Regions from separate parts of the Tardiphaga sp. 20_F10_N6_6 genome, predicted to be linked through region 2. Evidence: predicted binding sites of a transcription regulator. Region 2 holds the regulator's gene; the other holds the start of a gene.

Region 1 (6,133 bases), 4.6 Mb from region 2:
CGCATCTCGAATCATCCGGCGATCCTGCTGAAGCAGGCCAACACGCGCAACCGGGAACTCGGGATCGTGCCCGCTATTCAGATTGCCGCTTTAATCGTCCAGATGCACTCGCCGGTCGTCACCGACCTCGATCCCCGGTGCCGTCACCACGTCCCAGGCGTGCCCGTCCGGGTCCGCAAAGTAGCCGGAATAGCCACCGTAATCGGTCTTTCGCGCTGGCTTCAGAAGCGATCCACCACAATCGACAGCGAAAGCGAGGACCGCATCGACCTCGCCTTCGGAGCGGCAATTCCACGCCAGCGTGCTGCCGCGAAACGCCTGCGGCCTTGGATGGTCAGGCAATGTCGCATCCTGCGCCAGTTGATCCCATGGAAACAGCGCGAGAACGCTGGCGCCGGTGTCAAAAAAGGCGATGGCCTCGCCAGAGGCACGGGCCTTTCGCATAAATCCCAGCGCTTCGTAGAAGGCAATGCTCCTGCGCATATCCGCGACGCCCAGCGTGATCACCGTCATGCGCGCGATTGGCGCGGGTGGTTTCTTCGTCGTCATGCGCGTCACTCCTGTACTCACTCTATAGATCGAAAAGAGGGACGTTGGCAGGCTCTGGTTTCCTGCCAACGTCCCCTCTCCACCACTCCGTACGCTGCGAGACCTGCGGAGTTAGAACAGATTCAATTGCTGACCGGCACCCGCCGGCTTCTCGAAATGATCGAGGGTGAGCTTCGAACGACGTTTGTTGAGACCGAGCTTCGTGCAGGCGATCTCGAAGCGGCGACCGATCATCCAGGCCATCGGCCCGGTGCCCTTCATGCGGGTACCCCATTGCGAGTCGTAATCGCGGCCGCCGCGCATTTCGCGGATCAGCGTGAAGACGTGGCGATAGCGGTCCGGATAATTCGCGATCAGCCACTCGCGAAACAGATCGCGTACTTCCATCGGCAGCCGCAACAAAACGTAGCTGGCCTCCTTGACGCCGGCATGCGCGGCGGCATCGAGAATCCGTTCGATCTCGCTGTCATTCAGCGCAGGGATCACGGGCGCCACCATCACCGTGGTCGGAATGCCAGCCTCAGATAGCTGCCGCAAAGCTTCCAGCCGCTTCGACGGCGTCGACGCGCGCGGCTCCATGGTGCGCGCGAGCTTCGGATCGAGCGACGTCACCGACAACGCCACTTTGACCAGATTGCGCTTCGCCATCCGCGCCAGGATATCGATATCGCGCGTCACCAAGGCAGACTTCGTGACGATGCCGACGGGATGGCCGGTCTTCTCCAGCACTTCGAGAATGCCGCGCATCACCTGCCGCTCGCGCTCGATCGGCTGATACGGATCGGTATTGGTACCGATCGCGATCATCTTCGGCTCGTATTCGGCGGCGGCTAGCTCCTTCTCAAGCAGCGCCGGCGCATCGGGCTTCACGAACAGTTTGGATTCGAAATCGAGCCCAGGCGAGAGACCGAGATAGGCGTGGGTCGGCCGCGCGAAACAATAGACGCAGCCATGCTCGCAGCCACGATAGGGATTGATCGAACGGTCGAAGCCGATATCCGGCGACTCGTTGCGCGTGATGACCTTGCGCGCAGTGTCCGTCGCAATTGTCGTCTTGAACGGCGGCAATTCATCGAGGCTCTGCCAGCCGTCATCAAAGGCGACCCGGGCCTCCGCCTCGTAGCGCCCGCTGTCGTTGGACTGGGCACCGCGGCCGCGTCGCCGCTGCTTGTCGATCGCCACCGCGATCTCGGGAAAAGGGGAAAGCGCACCCGCCGGCTTATCGGAGGGCGCCGGGACCGGCGGGTGCTTGAGGGCAGCGATCTGGCGACTCATGAAGCCACGATAGCGTACACATGGAACAAAGCAAGAACATAAATACCGTGGCACACGGCCGGGGCACTGTGCATTCTCCCGCCGCCTTGCAGGGGCGGCCGAAAGTCGAACCGCCCCGAAATTGCAGCAGCCGCCGGTGCCGCATAGACTATGACGAAATGATAACGCGGCCACCCCGTTGTTGAAAGGTATTATCCGACACCCATGCTGAGCGTGATCATCCCCACCGAAGGCGTCGAACAGCCCGCTGTTGCCACACTGGCAGCGCTGGTGCCGGGCGCTGCTGCCGGTGTGATCCGCGAAGTGCTGCTGGTCGATCGCGCTGGCACCGATGTTATCGAACGTGTCGCCGATGTCGCGGGCTGCGGCTTCCTGACCTCGCAGGGATCGCGCGCCGCGGCGATGGCCGCCGGCGCCAAGCAGGCGCGCTCGCCCTGGCTAATGTTTCTCCATGCCGGCGCCGTGCTCGATGCCGGCTGGATCGAGGAGACCCAACAATTCATCCAGCGCGTATCGACCAGCAACCGCCCCCGCGCAGGCATTTTCCGCTATGCGCGCTCGCCCTATGACGAGACCAATTTTCGCGATGGCCTGAAGCACCTCGTCCGGATGATCACGGGCCCCAAGGCCGATCAGGGCCTGCTGATCGCCCGCGAACATTACGATCGTCTCGGCGGCTACGCACCTGATGCCCGGCGCTCCGAGGCGCGGTTGCTACGCCAGCTCGGCCGCTCCTCACGCACATTGCTGCGCAGCCGGATCATCGTTGCCTGATCATGGCCGCCCAAGCCCCCGATGCTGTTCAGCTTGCAGTGCTACGCGATCTCCAGCCTGGCGATATCGACTGGGTCATCCGCAGTCACGGCGAGCTCTATGCGGCCGAATACGGATTCGATGCATCCTTTAAGGCGCTGGTAGCCGACATCGCCGCAGAATTCCTTGCATCATGCGATGCCACGCGCGAACGCTGCTGGATCGCCGCGATGGATGGCGCGCCCGTCGGCTCGCTGTTTCTCGTAAAGGCATCCGACGACGTCGCCAAATTTCGGCTCTTGCTGATCGATCCCAAGGCGCGCGGACAAAAGCTCGGCCAGCGCATGGTGACGGAATCCATCGCCTTTGCGCGGCAATGCGGTTATCGCAGGATCACGCTGTGGACCCAGAGCAATCTCGGCGCTGCGCGAAAAGTCTATCAGGATGCAGGTTTCGCGCTGGTCGCCACCGAGCCGCATCGCAGTTTCGGGCAGGATTTGATCGGCGAGACCTGGGAACTCGTGCTCTAGACCGACGCGCCCTTCGCCTTCGGGCGTCGCAGATGCTCATCCAGCCGCGGCATGATCTCCACGAAATTGCAGGGCCGCGTGCGGTAATCCAGTTGCGTGGCAAGGATGCCGTCCCAGCCATCGCGGCAGGCGCCGGGCGAACCCGGCAGGCAGAAGATAAATGTCGCGCCGGCGGTGCCAGCAGTCGCGCGGCTCTGGATCGTCGAGGTACCGATCTTGGCGTGGCTCAGCATGTGAAACGCAATCGAGAAACCATCCATCCGCTTCTCGAACAGCGGCTCGATGGCTTCCGGCGTGACATCGCGGCCGGTGAACCCCGTGCCGCCGGTCGTGATGATCGCGTCCACGCCGGGATCGGCAATCCATGCGCGCACGATCTTGCGGATCGCTTCGACATCGTCCGTGACGATCTCGCGCTTCGCCAACACGTGACCAGCCGATGTCAGCCGATCGGCCAGCGTCGCGCCGGACTTGTCGTCGTCAAGCGAGCGCGTGTCGGAAATCGTCAGTACCGCAATGTTGAGCGGTACGAAGGCTTTGGTCGTGTCGGGCTCCATCGTCGTTACAGTCGATCCGTCGCGAATGTATTGCAGGCCTGCACGGTGCCTTGCTGATAGCCGGTCATGAACCAGCGCTTGCGCTGTTCGGCAGAACCGTGCGTGAAGGAATCCGGCACGACGCGACCCTGTGCCTGACGTTGCAGCGTATCGTCGCCGATGGCGGACGCGGTCTGTAACGCGGCATCGATGTCACCGGCTTCGAGGAAACCGGGCCGCTTCTTCGATTCGCGATTGACCCAGACGCCGGAGAGGCAATCGGCCTGCAGTTCAACGCGAACCTGCAGCAGATTGGCCTCAGCCTTGCTGCCCGCCTGCTGCTGCAGCCGTGTCACGCGCGGAATGATCCCGAGCAGGTTCTGAATGTGATGGCCGGCTTCATGCGCAATGATATAGGCCGCGGTAAATTTACAGGCATTGCCCGAGCAACCGCGGAATTTGGTTTCGACCTGACGGAAGAAGCCGGTGTCGAGATAGATCTTCTTGTCGGGCGGACAGTAGAACGGCCCCATCGCCGACTGCGCATTGCCGCAGCGCCCGCCATTGGTGGCATTACGAAACAGCACGATCTGCGGCCCGGTATATTTCTGCCCGCTCTCCTTGAAGATTTCGTCCCAGCGATCGTCGATCTCGCCGAGCACGCCGGAGATCATGCTGCCCATCTCGTCGGTGGGTGCGCCTGATTTCGTCGGCGTCGAGCGCCGATCGGTCTGATAGGTCGGCGCCTGCTGGCCGCCGGTGAGAATTTCTGCACCGCCGATAAGAATGCGCGGATCGATGCCGAACGCCCAGCCAACGAGGCCAAGCACAATCACCGTGCCGATGCCGAGACCACCGCCACCGCCCGGAATTCCGAAACCACCGCCACCTCCGCCGCCATATCCGCCGCCGCTATCGTCACGACGGTCGTCGATATTGTCGCTGCGACGGAAGTCATCGTAACGCATGAGGTAATTCCTTCATTTCAAGTCGCAGCATTTTAGACCGGTTTGACGCGATCCGAACACCATAACGCAATTGCAGCGCAAAATTTCCATTCCATTAAGCATTAACCTGCCCGGCAAAACTTGCCTAGTTCGAACTCGTTACCAATTAAGTCGATTTTTACTTTGCCCGGTCAATGTCTGCCTGTCGGTTGTTTAGTCCCGCGTCGCCGACAGCGTCGCCTGAGTCAGAGTAATTGAGTCATGGTTGTTTCGCGTCGCGGGGCGTCTGCAAGGGCGCCCCGCTCTCACTTCGAAACCTCTCCGAGCAGCAGCATCGTCATTGGTGATTGCGTCGCAGAGATGTCAAAACTCCCGGCAGGGTCGGTCGATCTGGTGTTCGCAGATCCGCCGTACAATCTGCAGCTGAAGGGCGATCTCAAGCGCCCCGATGAATCCCATGTCGATGCCGTGAATAATGACTGGGACAAGTTCTCGTCATTCGCCGCATATGACGACTTCACGCGCGCGTGGCTCCTGGCCGCACGCCGTATCATGAAGCCGTCGGCGACCTTGTGGGTCATTGGCTCCTACCACAACATTTTCCGCGTCGGCGCGATCATGCAGGACCTCGGCTTCTGGGTCCTCAACGATATCGTGTGGCGCAAATCGAATCCGATGCCGAATTTCCGCGGCCGTCGCTTCACCAATGCGCATGAGACCATGATCTGGGCCGCGCGCGATGAGAACGCCAAGGGCTATACGTTCAATTACGAAGCCCTCAAGGCCGCCAATGAAGACGTGCAGGCGCGTTCCGACTGGCTGATCCCGCTTTGCACCGGCGACGAGCGCCTGAAGGGCTCGGACGGCAAGAAGGTTCACCCGACCCAGAAGCCTGAAGGCCTGCTGGCCCGCGTGCTGCTGTCATCGTCGAAACCCGGCGATCTCGTCATCGATCCGTTCAACGGCACCGGCACCACAGGCGCCGTCGCCAAGCGCCTCGGCCGCAATTACATCGGCTTCGAGCGAGACCGCGAATACGCCGCCGCTGCCGAAGCGCGCATCGCCGCGATCGAGCCACTGCCCGAGGCAACACTGGCGCCGTTCATGACCGCCCGCAGCGCGCCCCGCGTGGCGTTCTCGGAACTGGTCGAGCGCGGCATGATCTCGCCCGGTACCAAGCTGGTCGATCTCAAGAAGCGTCATGGTGCATTGGTGCGCGCCGACGGCGCCATCATGTTCGGCGACAAGGTCGGTTCGATCCATCGCATGGGCGCGATGGCCCAGGGCTCGGCTTCCTGCAATGGCTGGACGTTCTGGCACGTCGAGACCAAGAAGGGCCTGCGCCTGATCGACGAACTCCGCGCCGAAATTCGTAGCGAGATGGGCGCGGTCTAGACGCCCCGCTCATGCCACCGGCCAGACGCATGCGCCCGGCCATCGTCAAAACATCGCTTGCACTCCCCCTGAATTCCAAGCACGAGACGACGGTCCGCATCAACGGCCCGCCTCGTGCTTTGACGTACAAAATCCAGGGAGATTTGAG
Region 2 (6,133 bases):
TGAGATCGAGCGTTCCGGCTTCGAGGTCGTCAAGGCGCGCAAGCTCGAAGACGCCACGATCGCGGTCCAGACCGACGCGGCGATCGGCTGCATGGTGGTCGACTGGGGCAAGAGGGGCCTCGAAGGCAAGACCGCGGCGCTGATCAACCTGATGCGCAAACGGGGCCTCGATTTCCCCATCATCCTGCTGATCCGTCGCAAGCGGTTTGAAGACGTCCCGGTCGAGGTGCTCGATTTCATCGACGGCTATGTCTTCCTGTCGGAGGAAACACCGCCGTTCATCGCCAAGAATCTCATCAGCCGGTTGAAGCAATATGCCGAGACGCTGAAGACGCCGTTCTTCGGCGCTTTGGTCGACTATGCCGAGGAAGGCAACCAGCTCTGGACCTGCCCGGGCCACAATGGCGGCGTGTTCTACAGCCGCAGCCCGATCGGCCGGGTGTTCATGGAACATCTCGGCGAAGCCGTGTTTCGCGACGACCTCGACAATTCCGTGCTCGATCTCGGCGATCTGCTGACTCATGAGGGCCCTGCGCTGCAGGCGCAGAAGGAAGCCGCGCAGATTTTTGGCGCGGAGAAAACCTATTTCGTGCTCAACGGCACCTCGACCTCCAACAAGGTCGCGCTATCGGCTCTGGTCACCGATGGCGATCTGGTGCTGTTCGATCGCAACAACCACAAGGCGGCCCTGCACGGCGCATTGATGATTTCAGGCGGTGTGCCGATCTATGTGCCAACGACGCGCAATCCCTGGGGCCTGATCGGCCCGATGAACTGGGATGCGCTCGACGAGGACGCGCTGCGCGAGCGCATCCGTATCAATCCGCTGGTCACGGATCCCGAGGCCTGGAAGCGTCCACGCCCGTTCCGCGTCGCCGTGGTCGAACAGTGCACCTATGACGGCACCATCTACAGCGCCGAGATGATCATCGCGCGCATCGGCCATCTCTGCGATTACATCCTGTTCGACGAAGCCTGGGCGGGTTTCATGAAATTCCACCCGCTTTATGCCGGCCGGTTCGCCATGGGACTCAAGGACCTTGGCCCGGATTCGCCGGGTATCATCGCGACGCAGTCGACCCACAAGCAGCTCGCGAGCTTCTCGCAGGCGTCGCAGATCCACATGAAGGATCGTCATATCCGCGGCCAGAAACGCCGCGTCGAGCATCGGCGCTTCAACGAAAGCTTCATGCAGCACGCCTCGACCTCGCCGTTCTATCCGCTGTTCGCATCATTGGATGTCGGCGCGCAGATGATGAAGGGCCGCTCGGGCGAAGTGTTGTGGGACGACACGATCCGCCTCGGCATCGAACTGCGCAAGAAGATGCGCGCTGTGCGCCGCGAATTCGAGGAGAAGGAAACCCGCGCCGAGCGTCGCTGGTTCTTCGAACCCTTCGTGCCCGAGCGCGTCGCGATTCCCGACGCAGCCAGCGAAGGTGCTGTTCACAATGTGCCCTGGGAAAGCATCGGCACTGACCAGCTGGCCACCAATCCGGCTTATTGGCAGCTCGCGCCGGACGCCGCCTGGCATGGCTTCCCCGGCATGGAAGCCGGTTTCACCATGACCGATCCCAACAAGCTGACGGTGCTGACACCCGGCTTCGACCGCACCACCGGCGGCTATGCGGAACACGGCATCCCCGCGCCCGTGGTGGCGCAGTTCCTGCGCGAGAACCGCATCGTGCCGGAGAAAAACGACCTTAACTCGCTGCTCTTCCTGCTGACGCCCGGCGTGGAAGCCAGCAAGGCCGGCACGCTGATATCGGGCCTCGTCGCCTTCAAGAAGCTTCATGACGACAACGCCCTGCTCGAAGACGTCATCCCGGAATTCGCACGGCGCAGGCCCGCGCGTTACGCGGGCATACGCCTGAGGGATCTATGCGGCGACATGCACCGGTTCTTCCGCGAGGCCAATGTGAGCGAACTTCAGACCAGGCAATTCTCCGCTGACCATCTGCCGGAGATTGCCATGTCACCCCATGATGCCGCGCGCTGTCTGGTGCGCAACGACGTCGATTACCTCCCGATCGATGAGATCTTCGGGCGCGTCGCGACGACGCCGTTCGTGGTCTACCCGCCCGGCATCGCCACGATCGTCCCCGGAGAACGGCTCACCGAACGGTCAAAGCCGATGATCGATTATCTCAGGATGTTCGAGACCTGCTTCAACACCTTCCCGGGCTTCGACGTCGAAATCCAGGGCATCTACCGCAAGGTCGACGCCAATGGCCGGATCCGACTTTACACTTACGTGGTCTCCGAATAGGGAGCACGTAAGGAGCCTGATTTGCCAACGGAACTCGAACAGCCGGTCGTCATCCGACCATCACGCGACACCGACGTCGATGCCATGCTGGCGATCTATCGCCGGCACATCCGGCAAGGCGTCGAGGAAGGCGTCAGCGACGCCGACACGCCGCAGCCCGACGATCTCAGAGACCGGCGCAAGAACCTGCGCAGCAAACGGTTCCCGCATCTCGTCGCCACGCAAGGCGGCGAGGTCGTCGGCTACGCCTATGTGGTGCTGTTTCGGAAGCGACCGGCCTATCGCTACACGGTCAAGCATTCGATCTATATCCACCACGGACATGTCGGCCGGGGCATCGGCCGGCTGTTGATGCGCGAGTTGATCGATGTCTGCGCGGCGGCCGGCTTCCGGCAGATCATCGGCTATATCGATGCCGACAACACGGCCTCGCTCGGCTTGCATGAGAGCTTCGGCTTTGCCCGCGTCGGCTTGCTGCCCGGCGTCGCCTATCGCTCCGGCCGCTGGGCCGACACGATCATGGTTCAGCGCTCGCTGGCGACCGGCTCCACGACTCCGCCGCCGCCCATTGGGCGCGTGACGTCCGCGTAGCCCAAGCGACCGCGGAAGCATTTTCCATGTCCGTCGAGGATCGACGACTGGTGAGGAACAGCCTCCTCAAACCTCACTCAACGTGCGTTCTGTTGACGGCAAATTAAGCATTGCAGAACACATATGGAACATATAGTGTTCGTTCATGATTTGTTTCGAGATTCTGTGGCTTTGAGTAGTTTGAGAGTGCCCGAACTCGCGCAACCGATCTTCGAACGATCGTCTCAGGATTGAGACTCACCGTTCGAAGGCCCTTTGAAACGCACGCGGCGGCCGACACCGTCAACTGAGGATGGCTTCAGATGCTCACGCGCAAACAATACGAACTCCTGCGATTCATCGATCAACGGCTGAAGGAAGCCGGCGTCCCGCCGTCCTTCGACGAGATGAAGGATGCGCTCGACCTGCGCTCGAAGTCCGGCATCCATCGTCTGATCACGGCGCTGGAAGAACGCGGCTTCATACGCCGTCTGCCCAACCGCGCCCGTGCCATCGAAGTCATCAAGCTGCCAGAGCTCGGCGCGCCGGTCACCGGCGGCACCGGGCGCCGCGGCTTCACGCCCAGCGTCATCGAAGGCACGCTTGGCAAGGTGCGTTCGGCCGCCAGCATCGCCAGCAACAGCGGCGATGATGACAATGGCCGCACGGTTGCCATCCCGGTCATGGGCCGGATCGCGGCAGGTACGCCGATCGAGGCGCTGCAGACCCGCAGCCACACCATCAGCATGCCCGCCGACATGCTCGGCTCCGGCGAACATTACGCGCTCGAAGTGCGCGGCGATTCCATGCAGGACGCCGGCATTCTCGATGGCGACACGGTGCTGATCCAGCGCAACGAAAGCGCCGACACCGGCGACATCGTGGTGGCCCTGATTGACGACGAGGAAGCCACGTTGAAGCGCTTCCGCCGCCGCGGCGCGTCGATCGCGCTAGAGCCAGCGAACGACGCTTACGAAGTTCGCATCCTGCCGCCTAACCGGGTGCGCATTCAGGGCAAGCTGATCGGCCTGTATCGCCGCTACTGAGATTTGCGCCTCGGCGGATTACTGATCTTCGGGTTGAAGATCGGCTTCCGCCGGCGTCGCATCCACCGGCCGATTTTGTGGCGTACGACTGTTCGGGATCAGATCGTGCTGGGGCTCATCAGGAATGGCGCGCGACCACGGACGGTCCAAGCCCCGTGGCCGGACGGCATCGATGGTAAAGCCGTTCGCAGTTCGGTGCAGGCTCACCGCGCCATTTCGTTGCAAGCGATCCTGATCGATCACCAGCGCCCTGCAATCCCTCGGCGATTGTCGCGCCGTGACGATGAGCGCCGCTTTCTCGCAATCATCTGCGAAGGCATCCGGCTGTAAGACCAGCGCCACCAAAGCCCCATCGGCCAGCGCCGTGATGCACCCGTCGCGGTCGCAGGACACACCGTGGCTGAGGGAGGCATCCGTTGGCAGCCGGGCGTCGGCATCACCGGCAAGCCACTCCTTCGCGAGAAACGCATCCTTGGCGCTGCGCATCATATGCAGGCGCCCCTCCCTGCCCCGTACCGCAACGCTGTGACCGTCACCCGAAATCAGGACATCCGGCTGCTTGACCAGCAACGCCCAGACAATCGAGAGCGCAAGCACACCAAGCCCTGCGAGGCGCAACGGCGTGCGCAGCAATCCCAGCACGATGATGCCGATACTGGCTGATATCAGCGGTCCCGTCCCGAAGGCCGGCATCCGGCCGATGGCGCCGGGCAAGGCTGCCACCCATTGCGTGACGACAATCATCCACTGGATGCCGACATCCATCAGCCGCCAGAACACACCGTCAAAGCCAAACGGCATGGCCACCAAACCGAGAATGCCCGCCGGCATAACCAGTGCCGAGACCACCGGCATCGCCAGGAGATTGGCGACGACGCCATAAGGCGTGACGCGATGGAAATGAAAGGCAGCATAGGGCGTGGTGGCAAGGCCCGCGACCAGCGAAGCCAGTACGAGCATCGCGATCTCGCGTCCGCCCCATAGCGCCACGCGCGCGGTCGCGGAATGATCGGGCGAGGCAAACAGCGCGGGCATGCCTATCTGCACCAATGCGACCAGCCCCAGCGTCGCCGCGAATGACATCTGAAAACTCGGATGCACCAACGCTTCCGGCGAAACGATCAGCACAACCATTGCTGCCACCGCCAGCGTACGGAACGTCACCGCCCGGCGATCGACCATGACAGCGATTAGCACGACGGCCGTCATGAAGAACGAACGCTGCGTGGCGACCTCGGCGCCGGACAGCAGCAGATAGAACAGCGCAGCCAGCAATGCCGCAGCAGCAGCGACTTTCTTGATCGGGAACGTCACCGTCAGCACGGGGATCAGTGCCAGCAGCGCGCGGATCGCAAAGAACACGACGCCGGCGACAACGGCCATGTGATAGCCGGAGATCGACAACACATGACCGAGGCCGGAGATGAACATCGCATCATTGACGTCAGCCGAAATCGCATCGCGGCGGCCCGTGAGCAGCGCCGTGGCAATGGCGCGGCTATCACCCGAGAGCACGGTGCGGATCCGCGCGTCGATGGCGTCGCGTAGCCCCTGCATGGTCGCCGAATAGCGTAGCGCCACACTCGGCTGTATCGGCGGATCGACTGCCTTGATGCCGCCCATCACAAAACCGGACGCGCCGATCCCTTGAAAATACAGATCCCGTCCGAAGTCGTAGCTCCCCGGCCGGAGCGGCGGCAGCGGCGGCTGCAGCCTTGCCTTCAATTCGACGAAGCTGCCGACGGCAGGCGCCATGCCCTTCTTCACCGACAGCCGCACACGGGTGAGCTTCGGTGCGGCGCGCGGGCTGTCCATCGTGGCAACGCGCAGCACGAAGCGATCCGTGCGCTCCCGTTCCTCGTGAGTTTCAACGAAGCCGGTCAGCGCGACGGAATAGAGCGGCTTCGCCAGAACCTCATGAGCCACGCGCGCGGTTTTCATTGCAGCCATCGCAAAGCCGGCCGCGATTGCCGCAATGAGCAAGATCAAGGGAAACCATCGCTGCCGCCGCAGCAAAAACGCAGCCACGCAAAGAAGGCCTGCCGTCGCAGCGGCAACCCAGGCCACCGGCTCATGCTCAGCGGCAAAATACAGCGCGATGCCGGTCCCGAAAGCGATCGGCACCCAAGGCAGCAAGCGACCGGGACCAGCTTCGGCCCACACCCACGTCCAGAGCGTCTCGAAGCCCGACGTTGATGACGTCGGTGACGGGAGAGCGACGCCTGCCGTGGCCGGCGGCGGCCATGTGGTC

Evidence for each region. Region 2 encodes LexA, which represses DNA repair genes until DNA is damaged. Its sites were predicted from a motif close to TGTTCNNNNTGTGTTCNG; they were not measured.
Region 1: a site for LexA is predicted at 1,846-1,863, ahead of AB7813_RS24645 (PA0069 family radical SAM protein). Genes of this name have one in related genera too.

What each region holds. Positions count from the first base shown of each region.
Region 1 is NZ_CP197239.1:5,147,587-5,153,719, reverse strand. Features, by position in the region: gene AB7813_RS24655 (ribonuclease HII) at 1-15, opposite strand, end outside; gene AB7813_RS24650 (VOC family protein) at 91-549, opposite strand; gene AB7813_RS24645 (PA0069 family radical SAM protein) at 661-1,824, opposite strand; gene AB7813_RS24640 (glycosyltransferase) at 2,029-2,598, shown strand; partial or broken gene AB7813_RS24635 (GNAT family N-acetyltransferase) at 2,634-3,107, shown strand; gene moaB (molybdenum cofactor biosynthesis protein B) at 3,104-3,664, opposite strand; gene ypfJ (KPN_02809 family neutral zinc metallopeptidase) at 3,670-4,611, opposite strand; gene AB7813_RS24620 (site-specific DNA-methyltransferase) at 4,852-5,985, shown strand.
Region 2 is NZ_CP197239.1:592,480-598,612, reverse strand. Features, by position in the region: gene AB7813_RS02720 (Orn/Lys/Arg decarboxylase N-terminal domain-containing protein) at 1-2,266, shown strand, start outside; gene AB7813_RS02715 (GNAT family N-acetyltransferase) at 2,288-2,857, shown strand; gene lexA (transcriptional repressor LexA) at 3,160-3,882, shown strand; gene AB7813_RS02705 (ComEC/Rec2 family competence protein) at 3,901-6,133, opposite strand, start outside.